4 regions of the Pseudomonas sp. MAFF 730105 genome follow, and region 2 is predicted to be linked to each of the others. Evidence: predicted binding sites of a transcription regulator. Region 2 holds the regulator's gene; each other region holds the start of a gene.
What was found. The regulator FliA, encoded in region 2, starts transcription of late flagellar genes. The targets are predictions, from matches to a motif close to CTAAAGTTTNNNNNNNNNNNGCCGNTAA.
Positions count from the first base shown of each region.

Region 1: the regulator FliA is predicted to act here: its motif matches at 2,014-2,041, upstream of PCOSP_RS03490 (methyl-accepting chemotaxis protein).
Region 3: the regulator FliA is predicted to act here: its motif matches at 2,117-2,144, upstream of PCOSP_RS22665 (flagellar protein MotY).
Region 4: the regulator FliA is predicted to act here: its motif matches at 1,877-1,904, upstream of PCOSP_RS28220 (methyl-accepting chemotaxis protein).

Region 1 is NZ_AP018438.1:818,727-821,640, forward strand. Features, by position in the region: gene PCOSP_RS03490 (methyl-accepting chemotaxis protein) at 7-1,926, opposite strand; gene pmrG (lipopolysaccharide core heptose(II)-phosphate phosphatase PmrG) at 2,190-2,861, shown strand; gene PCOSP_RS03500 (phosphatase PAP2 family protein) at 2,886-2,914, shown strand, end outside.
Region 2 is NZ_AP018438.1:1,901,847-1,904,760, forward strand. Features, by position in the region: gene flhF (flagellar biosynthesis protein FlhF) at 1-85, shown strand, start outside; gene fleN (flagellar synthesis regulator FleN) at 201-1,031, shown strand; gene fliA (RNA polymerase sigma factor FliA) at 1,028-1,771, shown strand; gene PCOSP_RS08490 (chemotaxis response regulator CheY) at 1,938-2,309, shown strand; gene PCOSP_RS08495 (protein phosphatase CheZ) at 2,328-2,914, shown strand, end outside.
Region 3 is NZ_AP018438.1:5,183,754-5,186,667, forward strand. Features, by position in the region: gene PCOSP_RS22660 (argininosuccinate synthase) at 1-870, opposite strand, end outside; gene PCOSP_RS22665 (flagellar protein MotY) at 998-2,020, opposite strand; gene pyrC (dihydroorotase) at 2,212-2,914, shown strand, end outside.
Region 4 is NZ_AP018438.1:6,380,963-6,383,876, reverse strand. Features, by position in the region: gene PCOSP_RS28230 (NorM family multidrug efflux MATE transporter) at 1-761, opposite strand, end outside; gene PCOSP_RS28225 (LysR substrate-binding domain-containing protein) at 908-1,828, shown strand; gene PCOSP_RS28220 (methyl-accepting chemotaxis protein) at 2,014-2,914, shown strand, end outside.

The DNA of each region.
Region 1 (2,914 bases), 1.1 Mb from region 2:
TCATGGTCAAACCCGGAAGTGGCTGACCATCATCTGCAACTGATTGCCCAGTCGCGCCAGTTCAACGCTGGAGGCAGCGGTTTCTTCGCTGGCGGCGGCGGTCTGTTCGGATACGTCGCGCACGTTGATGATGCTGCGGCTGATTTCCTCGGCCACGGCGCTTTGCTGCTCGGCCGCGGCAGCGATCTGCTGGTTCATCGCCTGGATGTTCGACACCGTGCGGGTGATATTCTCCAGTGACGCCCCGGCCTTGCGGGTCAGGGCCACGCTGCTGTCGGTGAGGCTGCGGCTGTTGTTCATCACGGCCGCCACTTGCTGGGTGCCGTTCTGCAGGCCGGCCACCAGGCCTTCGATTTCCTCGGTGGATTTCTGCGTGCGTTGGGCCAGGCCACGGACTTCGTCGGCGACGACCGCAAAACCGCGACCGGCTTCACCCGCGCGCGCCGCTTCGATCGCTGCGTTGAGGGCCAGCAGGTTGGTCTGTTCGGCCACGGCCTTGATCACATCCATGACGCTGCCGATCTTGTCACTTTCCTGTTGCAACACGGTCATGGCGTCGGTGGAGCGTACCACTTCGCTGGCGAGGCGTTCGATCTGGGCGATGGCTTCGCTGACCACCTGATCGCCGGCGCGGGCTTCGCCGTCCGCCGCGGCCGCGGCATGGGAAGCTTCCTCGGCGTTGCGGGCCACTTCCTGCACGGTGGCAGTCATTTCGTGCATGGCGGTCGCGACCTGATCGGTCTCGACTTTCTGGTTGTTGACCCCGGCGCTGGTCTGCTCGGTGACGGCGGACAACTCTTCGGCGGCGCTGGCGATCTGGGTCACGCCATCGCGGATGCCACTGATGAGATCGCGCAACGTCACGCCCATGCGAGCGATGCCCTGCTGCAGCACGCCCAGTTCATCGCGGCGGGTGACGATGATGTTATGGGACAGATCGCCGCTGGCAATGCGTTCGACCACGGCCAAGGTTTCGCTCAGCGGCCGGGTAATCTGTCGCGTGATGATCACAGCGGCAATGATGCCCACCAGCAAGGCGAGCAACGTACTGATCAGTTGCAGCGTGCGGGCCTGGGCGCTTTCGGCGTCGCGGCGGTCGAGCTGGATCTGATACAGCTGGTCGCTCAGGTTGACGATGGTCGCGCCCTGCTCGGTCATCTCCTTGCGCGCCTGCACGGCGTCGGCAGTGGCTGACTTGAAGGCCTGCAAGGCACTGCGGTATTGGCTCAGGGCGTTTTCCAGCTGGCGCAGCTCATCTTGGCGGGTGCTAGCGAAATGCAGGTTCAGCGGTTTGAGCGAAGCGATGGCGGCGTCCAGTTGGCCGACGGCTTTCTGCTCCGTATCGGCGTTGCTGTTGGCGGTGTAGCCACGAACTTCATAGCGAGCCAGCATGAATGCCTGCTTCGCCTGGGTGATCGCCTGGAACTGTTCGAAGCGTTCATCGCCCGGGGCCATTTGCGCTACATCGGTACCGATCACTTCGATCAGTTTATAGGCGGTTTCGGCGTTGGCACCCATGGCGTCCCGGGCGGTGTTGCCGGTGCGGTAGGCGCTGCGCATTTTGTTCAGGGACGCCTGATAGGCGCCGATGGTCGCGCTCTGCTCCTTGAGCAGCTTGACGTTTTCCGGGCTCTTGAAGCTGCTCAGCAGCGCGTTCTGTTGCGCCACGAAGCCATCGAGGGTGGTTTGCACATTCTGTGCGGCCGTCTCGTCGCCGTTGGTCAGCATGTATTGCAAGCGAGTGACCCGAAGTTTGGTCAGCCCGGCGTTGAGCTGGGTGATGTCACTCATCCAGTTACTGCGGTCGATCAGCCCGCCCAGGCTGTTCCAACCGGTCATGGCCAGGATGCAGGTCAGGAGCAGCACCAGGCCGAAGCCCAGGCCCAGTTTCATATTGACGCTAATGTTGCCAAACCAGCTATTCATCAAATTCCTCCAGGAACGTTGTGCTGCTTGATCGTCGGTTGGCTGGAAGTTTGTTGTTGTTAAGCCAGCAAAATAGGGAGCAGGCCTGTATCGGCCACCGGCTTGATATCTGAAAGATTTTTCCCCGGTACCCAGCTATTCACCGAATTTTCAGGCGCGTGTACCAAGCTTTTTTTCACATCCATTTCACTAGCTGCCTACGCCACCGTCTCTACTGTCACGCCATTGAATGACTGGGGTGGATGCCGTCGGGGCGGCTTGATGTGGAACTGAGACTGAGTTTTTTCGGCTTGACGCGCTCGATCGAGACCAGCCGGTTCGCCCGCTACCGAAACGCCATCGTCGTCCTGGCCTCGGCATTGCTGGTGATTCCATTGGCTCTCTGGTTGCTGAGCCCGGCGGCGTTGCCGGACCTGGCCCATGGCAATGTCGCCGGCGCCCGGACCTTGGCCGAAGGCTGGGCCAAGGGGGAGGTGATTGTGCTGGTGCGCCATGTCGAGCGCTGCGATCACTCCAAGGCTGAGTGTCTGAACGATCCCGCTGGCATCACTGACCGGGCCCGTGCCGTCGCGGTAAGTCTTGGTGCCCAGTTCGAGCACCTGGGCCTGGACAACACCGACATCTACAACAGTCCGGCCACCCGCACGGCCCAGACGGCGGGGTACATGTTCAACAAGGTGAGCGCTGGCGACGATTGGCTGATCAATTGCCGGCGTGACCTGTTGCGCAATGCCTTGGCCCACAAGGTAGCCGGGCACAACCTGATCCTGGTGACCCATAGCGAATGCATGCAGGCATTGGAAACCTCGCTCAAGCTACCGACCTCGACGTTTGGCTATGGTGCGTCGCTGTTTGTTTCCACTGCTGAGCCACAGGCGCCTCGGTTAATCGGTTTTATCGAAGCGTCTGACTGGCGTTCGGTGACATTTAAGTAACTTTTCCCACGGTTAGGATCGCCCATGCTGACGTCTGCTCGCTCCCGTTTCTA
Region 2 (2,914 bases):
GCAAATGCAGGACGAACCCAGCGAAGAAGCCATGGCTGATATGTTCGCTGATATCTACCACAGCCCGACCAAGCAGGTTGGCTGAGGTAATCATGAATATTTTTTGTACCTACATCGATGGTCTGCCAGGCAATGTTCCGTATGTGAACGCGCAGCCAGTAATGTGGCCTCCGTCTAAGTAAGACAGGTAAAGAACGAACATGGGCAGCATGCATCCCGTACAGGTGATCGCGGTGACCGGCGGCAAAGGTGGCGTCGGCAAGACTAACGTGTCAGTGAACTTGTCCCTGGCTCTGGCAGAGCTTGGCCGACGGGTCATGCTGCTGGACGCCGACCTGGGCCTGGCGAACGTGGACGTGCTGCTGGGGCTCACACCCAAACGCACGCTGGCGGACGTGATCGAAGGCCGCTGCGAACTGCGTGATGTGTTGTTGCAGGGGCCGGGCGGGATTCGTATCGTGCCGGCCGCCTCCGGCACCCAGAGCATGGTTCATCTGACCCCGGCCCAGCACGCCGGTCTCATCCAGGCATTCAGCGACATTGGCGACAACCTCGATGTGCTGGTGATCGACACGGCGGCGGGTATCGGTGATTCGGTCGTCAGTTTCGTGCGTGCCGCCCAGGAAGTGCTGCTGGTGGTCTGCGACGAGCCCACCTCCATCACCGACGCCTATGCCCTGATCAAGCTCTTGAACCGTGACTACGGCATGAACCGCTTCCGCGTCCTGGCCAACATGGCCCAGAGCCCGCAGGAAGGGCGCAACCTGTTCGCCAAGTTGACCAAGGTCACCGATCGCTTCCTGGACGTTGCCCTGCAATACGTCGGCGCCGTGCCGTACGACGAGAGCGTGCGCAAGGCTGTCCAGAAGCAACGTGCCGTCTATGAAGCTTTTCCCCGTTCCAAATGCGCGCTGGCATTCAAGGCGATCGCCCAGAAGGTCGATACCTGGCCACTGCCGGCCAACCCTCGTGGGCATCTGGAGTTTTTCGTCGAGCGTCTCGTGCAACAAACAGCAGGGCCCGTGTTATGACAGCCAGCGGTTACAACCACCTCTACAAAAAATCGGCACGGGACGCCCAGTACGAGTTGATCGAGCGTTACGCGCCCCTGGTCAAGCGCATCGCCTATCACTTGCTGGCGCGGTTGCCGGCCAGTGTCCAGGTTGAAGACCTGATCCAGGCGGGCATGATCGGACTGCTCGAAGTGGCGAACAAATACGACGCGAGCAAGGGCGCCAGTTTCGAGACGTACGCCGGCATTCGCATTCGTGGCGCGATGCTCGACGAAGTCCGCAAGGGCGACTGGGCACCCCGTTCGGTGCACCGTAATACCCGCATGGTCAGTGACGCCATTCGCGCTATCGAAGCGAAAACCGGGCGAGACGCTAAAGATCATGAGGTTGCGGCCGAACTCCAGTTGAGTCTCGATGATTATTACGGGATTTTGAACGATACCTTGGGCAGCCGCCTGTTCAGTTTCGACGACCTGTTGCAGGACGGCGATCATGAAGGGCTGCACGAGGATGGCGCGAGTACTCACATGGAGCCTGCGCGTGATCTGGAAGACGAACGTTTCCAGAGCGCGCTGGCCGATGCGATTGCCAATTTGCCGGAGCGTGAGCGACTGGTCTTGGCGCTGTACTACGACGAAGAGCTGAACCTCAAGGAAATCGGTGAAGTCCTGGGGGTCAGCGAATCGCGGGTCAGTCAGTTACACAGCCAGTGCGCCGCCCGTTTGCGGGGGCGTTTGGGGGAGTGGCGAGCGCGCTGACAATCGGTGCGGGGAGGTTGCGAGCAGGGTTTGCGTGGCACGTGTTGCGCAGTCTCGATCCGTTGTGTCCCGGGCCGTTGTCGAATGCTGTACCGGATTGATTGAAATGGCGCGTTCAGGTGCTGCACGCGTTTAAGACTGCTTGGAGGTCGAATTGGACAAGAACATGAAAATCCTCATTGTTGATGACTTTTCAACGATGCGGCGGATCATAAAAAACCTGTTGCGTGACCTTGGGTTCACCAACACGGTCGAGGCCGACGATGGCACTACTGCCATCCCGGTTCTCAACAGCGGGAGCATCGACTTTCTGGTGACTGACTGGAACATGCCTGGCATGACCGGTATCGATTTGCTGCGCCATGTGCGCGCCGATGAAAAACTCAAGCACCTCCCGGTGCTGATGGTCACCGCCGAAGCCAAGCGCGAGCAGATCATCGAAGCGGCCCAAGCCGGCGTGAACGGCTATGTGGTCAAACCCTTCACGGCCCAGGCGTTGAAAGAAAAGATCGAAAAGATCTTCGAACGCATCGGTTAACGGCGCCACGGGGGAGCTATGGAGAATAACGAAGCTTCAATGGGCGATTTCGAATCGACCCTTAAAAAACATGCCCGCGAACTGGTCGAAAGCCTTGAAAAAGGTCGTTTCGGCGATGCAGTCCAGATGATCCACGAGCTCAATCAGACCCGGGATCGTGGTCTGTACCAGGAAGTCGGCAAGCTCACCCGTGAATTGCACAGCGCGATCGTCAATTTCCAGATCGATCCGAACATGCCTCAGGCCGAAGAGGTCTCGCAGATTACTGATGCGACCGAGCGGCTGTCTTACGTGGTCAAGCTGACCGAGGCCGCCGCCAACCGCACCATGGATCTGGTGGAAAGCGCGACGCCGCTGGTCAATGGCCTGGGCGACGAAGCCCAGGCCTTGAGCGCCGACTGGGGCCGTTTCATGCGTCGTGAGGTCGGGGCGGAAGAATTCCGGGACCTGGCTCGTCGGGTTGACGGTTTTCTGACACGCAGCAGCGCCGATAACCGCGCGGTCGCAAGCAACCTCAACGATATTCTGCTGGCTCAGGACTATCAGGACCTGACCGGGCAGGTGATCAAGCGCGTCACCCAATTGGTTACCGAAGTCGAAAGCAA
Region 3 (2,914 bases), 3.3 Mb from region 2:
TGCCCTGTGAGCACGCAGCATGATGGTGCCGCCTGGGGTTTCGTAGCAACCACGAGACTTCATGCCGACATAACGGTTCTCGACGATGTCCAGACGACCGATGCCGTGTTCGCCACCGATACGGTTCAGGGTCGCCAGCACAGTGGCCGGGCTCATTTCCACGCCGTCCAGAGCGACGATATCGCCGTTGCGATAGGTCAGCTCCAGGTATTGCGGAGTATCCGGGGCCTTTTCCGGGGAAACGGTCCAGCGCCACATGTCTTCTTCGTGCTCGGTCCAGGTGTCTTCCAGCACGCCGCCTTCATAGGAGATGTGCAGCAGGTTGGCATCCATCGAGTACGGGGATTTCTTCTTGCCGTGACGCTCGATCGGGATCGCATGCTTCTCGGCGTAATCCATCAGTTTTTCACGGGACAGCAGGTCCCACTCGCGCCACGGGGCAATGACTTTCACGCCGGGCTTGAGGGCATAGGCGCCCAGTTCGAAACGCACCTGGTCGTTGCCTTTGCCGGTGGCGCCATGGGAAATGGCGTCGGCGCCGGTCTCGTTGGCGATTTCGATCAGGCGCTTGGCGATCAGCGGACGGGCGATGGACGTACCAAGCAGGTACTCGCCTTCGTAAACGGTGTTGGCACGGAACATCGGGAACACGAAGTCGCGGACGAATTCTTCGCGCAGGTCATCGATGTAGATCTCTTTGACGCCCATGGCCTGAGCCTTGGCGCGTGCAGGCTCGACTTCTTCGCCCTGCCCCAGGTCAGCGGTGAAGGTCACCACTTCGCAGTTATAAGTGTCCTGCAGCCACTTGAGGATCACCGAAGTGTCCAGGCCGCCGGAATACGCCAGAACGACCTTGTTTACGTCCGCCATGCCATCACTCCACGGGTTGTACGGAAAGCCGTCAAGTCTAACGTCCGGCGCAGATAATTTACAGAGGCGCGACAGCTTATGACGACGAAGCGACAGATTATGTCGAGCGCGCGACGATCAAATCGAATCAGGATGTCCGCGCAGTGGCCGGAACGGGACTCGGGGCCGAGGTCTTGGCCGGCGCAGCCGCGGGCGACGGGGCCTTGGCGGGTGCAGCGGTCGGTGCTGGCGCCTTGGCCGGAGCCGCAGCGGGCGCGGGTGCTGGTTGAAGGGCAGGTTGAGGTACCGGCGCTTCGGTGGGGGACACACGCGACAGCTGGACGACCACACGGCGGTTCTTGGCCCGGTTGGCGGCGTTGGTGTTGGGTACCAGAGGGTAGCGCTCGCCATGGAAGCGCAAGGTGATCTGCGACTCCTGGAAGCCATTGGCCTTGAAGAAATCCTGGACCGCCAGGGCCCGGCGGCGCGACAGCTCACGATTGGTCAAACGGTTACCGCTGTTGTCGGAGTGACCGTCAAGCTCGACATGATTGACGCTCGGGTCGGCCTTGATGAAGTCGAGCATCACCTGCAATTGGGCCTTGGCGTGTGCGTCGAGCTCGACCTCTTCGCCGGGGAAGCCGATCTGGGTCTGCTTAATCTGCTCGAAATTCTTTGGCAACAGTTTCGCCACACAACCTTGATAGTCGCTGAAGGCCTTGTTGAAGCGCACGGGCAGTAGCCGGACTTCCGACACCCTCCCGTCCTCGGTGTTGCGACGCACCACCGGGCTACGCCCCTCCATCAGCCCGCTGATCAAACGACCCGCCTGGACCTGGGAGCTGTTGAACAGCACGTCGCCACTGCCGATCCTGACCGATCCCAGGTTGATGTCGCCCCGCCCCGGTTGCCACGGCGCAGCCGCCGCCAGCAACGTTGCCGACCCGCCACCCATCATCGGATTGTAGGTCTTGAGGCGGAACGTGGCCTGCTCGCCCGCCCGGCGAACGAATTCGCCGCTGCCGAAATCGGTGATCGGCTGGCTCAGCCGGCACTCGAACTTGTCGCCTTCAACCGTCCACTCAATGCTCTCCAGACGGGTCTGGAAAGTGAGCGCCATGGCAGGAAGACTGGCAAACACACTGAGCAAGGCTAGATAACGCTGGCGCACGGGAGGCTCCACTGGCTTTTGTACGAAATTCGGTACTCGCTGGGCGCATGACGCCGCCCCGAGACACGGCACGGATTCGGTTCATGCCTGAAGGAGCTATCGGTCACTTGCGGCAAAACTTGATAGCGAGTGCCTGCATCGGTCTTTTCCGGTAGCATTCCCCAGAGTTTGACCCGCCTGGAAGCCCCCCAATGTCCGACCGCCTGACCCTGCTGCGTCCCGACGACTGGCATATTCATCTTCGCGATGGTGCTGTGTTGACCCATACCGTCGCCGATGTCGCGCGCACCTTCGGGCGCGCAATCATCATGCCCAACCTGGTTCCGCCCGTGCGCAATGCCAGCGAGGCCGACGGCTATCGCAAGCGTATCCTCGCCGCACGCCCGACCGGCAGCCGCTTCGAACCGCTGATGGTGCTTTACCTCACCGACCGTACCCAGCCCGAAGAAATCCGCGACGCCAAGGCCAGCGGCTTCGTCCATGCCGCCAAGCTGTACCCTGCCGGCGCCACGACGAACTCGGACTCCGGGGTCACCAGCATCGACAAGATCTTCCCGGCGCTGGAGGCCATGGCCGAAGTCGGCATGCCCTTGCTGATCCACGGTGAAGTCACCCGCGGCGACGTCGACGTATTCGACCGCGAGAAGATCTTCATCGACGAGCACATGCGCCGCGTCGTGGAGCGCTTCCCGACACTCAAGGTCGTGTTCGAACACATCACCACCGGCGATGCCGTGCAGTTCGTCAACGAGGCCCCGGCCAACGTCGGCGCAACCATCACGGCGCATCACCTGCTGTACAACCGCAACCACATGCTGGTGGGCGGGATCCGGCCGCATTTCTATTGCCTGCCGATCCTCAAGCGCAACACCCACCAGGAAGCCCTGCTCGATG
Region 4 (2,914 bases), 2.1 Mb from region 2:
TCCACGGCATAGGTGCCGCCAATCGGCAGGCCCAGGCGCCACAGCTCCTTGAGGTACTGGCGATTCGGCCGGAACAGCCCCTCAAGCAGTGGATACGCGCGGTATGCCGGATGCCGGTGGATATGCCAGGCCAGCGCCAGGGCCATGCAACTGGCAACAATGGCAGTAACCAGGCCGATGCCCATCAAGCCCAGTTTCGGCAGCCCGAACATACCGGTGATAAGCGCGTAATTGAGCAGGAAGTTGGCCACCGTGCCGCCCAGACTGATCACCATGACCGGCGTGGCCCGGCCGATGGCGCTGGTAAAGCCGCGCAGGGCCATGAAGCTTAGATAGCCCGGCAGGGCAAACGGCAACACCAGCAGGAACTGTCCGGCGGACAGCACGTTGGTTTCGGTCTGGCCGAACATCAGCAGCACCGGCTTGAGGTTCCATAGCAGTAACCCGGCTGCCAGCGCCATCAGCCAGGCCAGCCACAACCCGGCCTGGGTCAAACGGGTGGCCCCCTCGATGTCGCCGGCACCGTGACGGATCGCCACCAGGGTACCCACTGCCGCGATCACGCCGATGCAGAAAATCGACACGAACGAATAACTCGCCGCCCCCAGTCCACCGCCGGCCAGGGCTTCGGGGCTCAGGCGCGCCATCATCAAGGTGTCGGTGAGGACCATCAACATGTGCGCCAACTGCGAGGCAATCAACGGCCCCGCCAGCCGCAGGATAGCCCGGAGTTCGGTACGCACAGGATGCTGCATGATCATCACGCTCCATGTTCAGACGAGGCTGTAAACCGTCGATTCTCGGTGCTTGCGACGCTTTGCACAAAAGGATAAAAACGATGGCAGATATGATTAAAACTCATGTATGGGTTCTTTCTGCTAGGCCCTCGTCATTGGAGCGTTTCCCGATGTCGCGTCGTCTCCCACCTCTTTATGCGCTGCGGGCATTCGAAGCAGCGGCGCGCTACAGCTCGTTCACCCGGGCCGCAGAAGAGTTATCGATTACCCAGAGTGCGGTGAGCCGTCACATCCGCACGCTCGAGGAGCATTTTGCCTGCCGGCTGTTCCAGCGCAGCGGTCGCAATCTGCAATTGACCGAAGCGGCGCGGTTGCTGCTGCCAGGTATCCGCGATGGGTTCATGGCACTTGAGCGGGCCTGCCATACGCTGTCGGGTGAGGACGGCATCCTGCGCATGAAGGCCCCCTCGACCCTGACCATGCGTTGGCTGCTGGCGCGCCTGAGTCGCTTTCGACATTTGCAGCCGGGCAATGAGGTGCAGTTGACCAGCGCCTGGATGGACGTCGATTCGGTGGACTTCAACACCGAGCCTTTCGATTGTGCGGTGTTGTTGGGCAATGGACATTTTCCAGCGGATTGGGAGGCCAGTTTCCTGTTTCCCGAGGAGCTGATTCCCGTGGGCGCGCCGAACCTGTTGAACGATCAACCGTGGGATGTGCAGCGGCTGGCCAACGCCGAACTGCTCCATCCCACGCCAGACCGTCGCGACTGGCGCAGTTGGCTGGAGCGCATGGGCTTGTCCGACAAGGTCTCGCTCAAGGGCGGGCAGGTGTTCGATACGCTGGAGCTGGGCATGATTGCAGCGGCGCGCGGTTACGGTGTTTCCATGGGCGACCTGTTGATGGTGGCCGAAGATGTGGCTCAGGGGCGCTTGAGCCTGCCGTGGCCGACCGCCGTCGCCAGTGGCGAGCATTATTACCTGGTCTGGCCCAAAACCCGTCCGGGAGGTGAACGTTTGCGTCGGCTCAGCGATTTTCTGCAAGGTGAAGTCAAGGCCATGCAACTGCCCGCGGTGGAGCGTCTTGGCTGAAACGTTGCAGTAAGGGTGATAGCAGCCTGTATTAATCCTTGCTGGCCGCTCAAGTATCTCGCTTTGCGGCCGAACCCGTGACATGGAACCCTCGTTCAGAAAGGGCAAAACATATACCTACCTTGAATAAAATGCCGAGCGTGCGACGTGATCAGGATGATCCGGTGTCTCGGCCAGGAGCCGTCATGTCTCAACCCCGTGCCCGGATCGCCTCACAGCTAGGCCTTGCCCTCGCCGTGATATTGGCGATCGTGATCTCCGGCAGTACCGTCTTCGCCTTGCGTTCGCTGGACGCCGCCAACCTTGCCACTCGTGAAGAGCATCTGGCCAGTGAAGCGCGTCTGATGGCCGATCAGCTCAATACCTTCCACGGCACCTTGCGCGAGAGCACCCAGCGCCTGGCTGGCCTGTTCGAAAAGCGCTTCAGCGCGGGCCTGAACGTGCACCCGGACCAGCCGGTTGCGGTGGCGGGCATACAGACGCCGAGCCTGAGCCTGGGTAGCGAAGTGCTGAACAACAACTTCAAGGAAGTTGACGAGTTCAAGCAGATGACCGCCGGGACCGCCACGGTGTTCGTGCGCAGCGGCGACGATTTCATCCGCGTCAGTACGTCGGTGGCCAAGCAGGACGGTTCGCGAGCCATTGGCACCATGCTGGACCACGCCAGCCCGGCTTACGCCCGCTTGATGAGTGGGCAGAGCTATATTGGCCGGGTCTTGCTCTTTGGCCGTTACTACATGACCCAGTACAGCCCGGTTCGTGACAGCGGTGGCAAGATCATCGCCGCGCTGTACGTCGGTTTCGACTACACCGATGCGCAGAATGCCCAGTTCGAGAACCTCAAGCGCTTCCGCATTGGCAAGACCGGCTCGCTGGCCCTGCTGGATGAACAAAGCAAATGGCTGGTACCGCCGGCCGGCGTCCAGGCGCTGGATGCCGCTGTCACGACCGTCGTTGGCCTGGTGAAAGAACCGGGCAAGGGCGCGTTCTGGAGCGACACCGCCGAAGATTTCTATAGCGTCGCCGTACCGTTCGAGGGCGGGCCGTGGGCGGTGGTGGCGAGCATGCCGAAGGCCGAGATTCGCG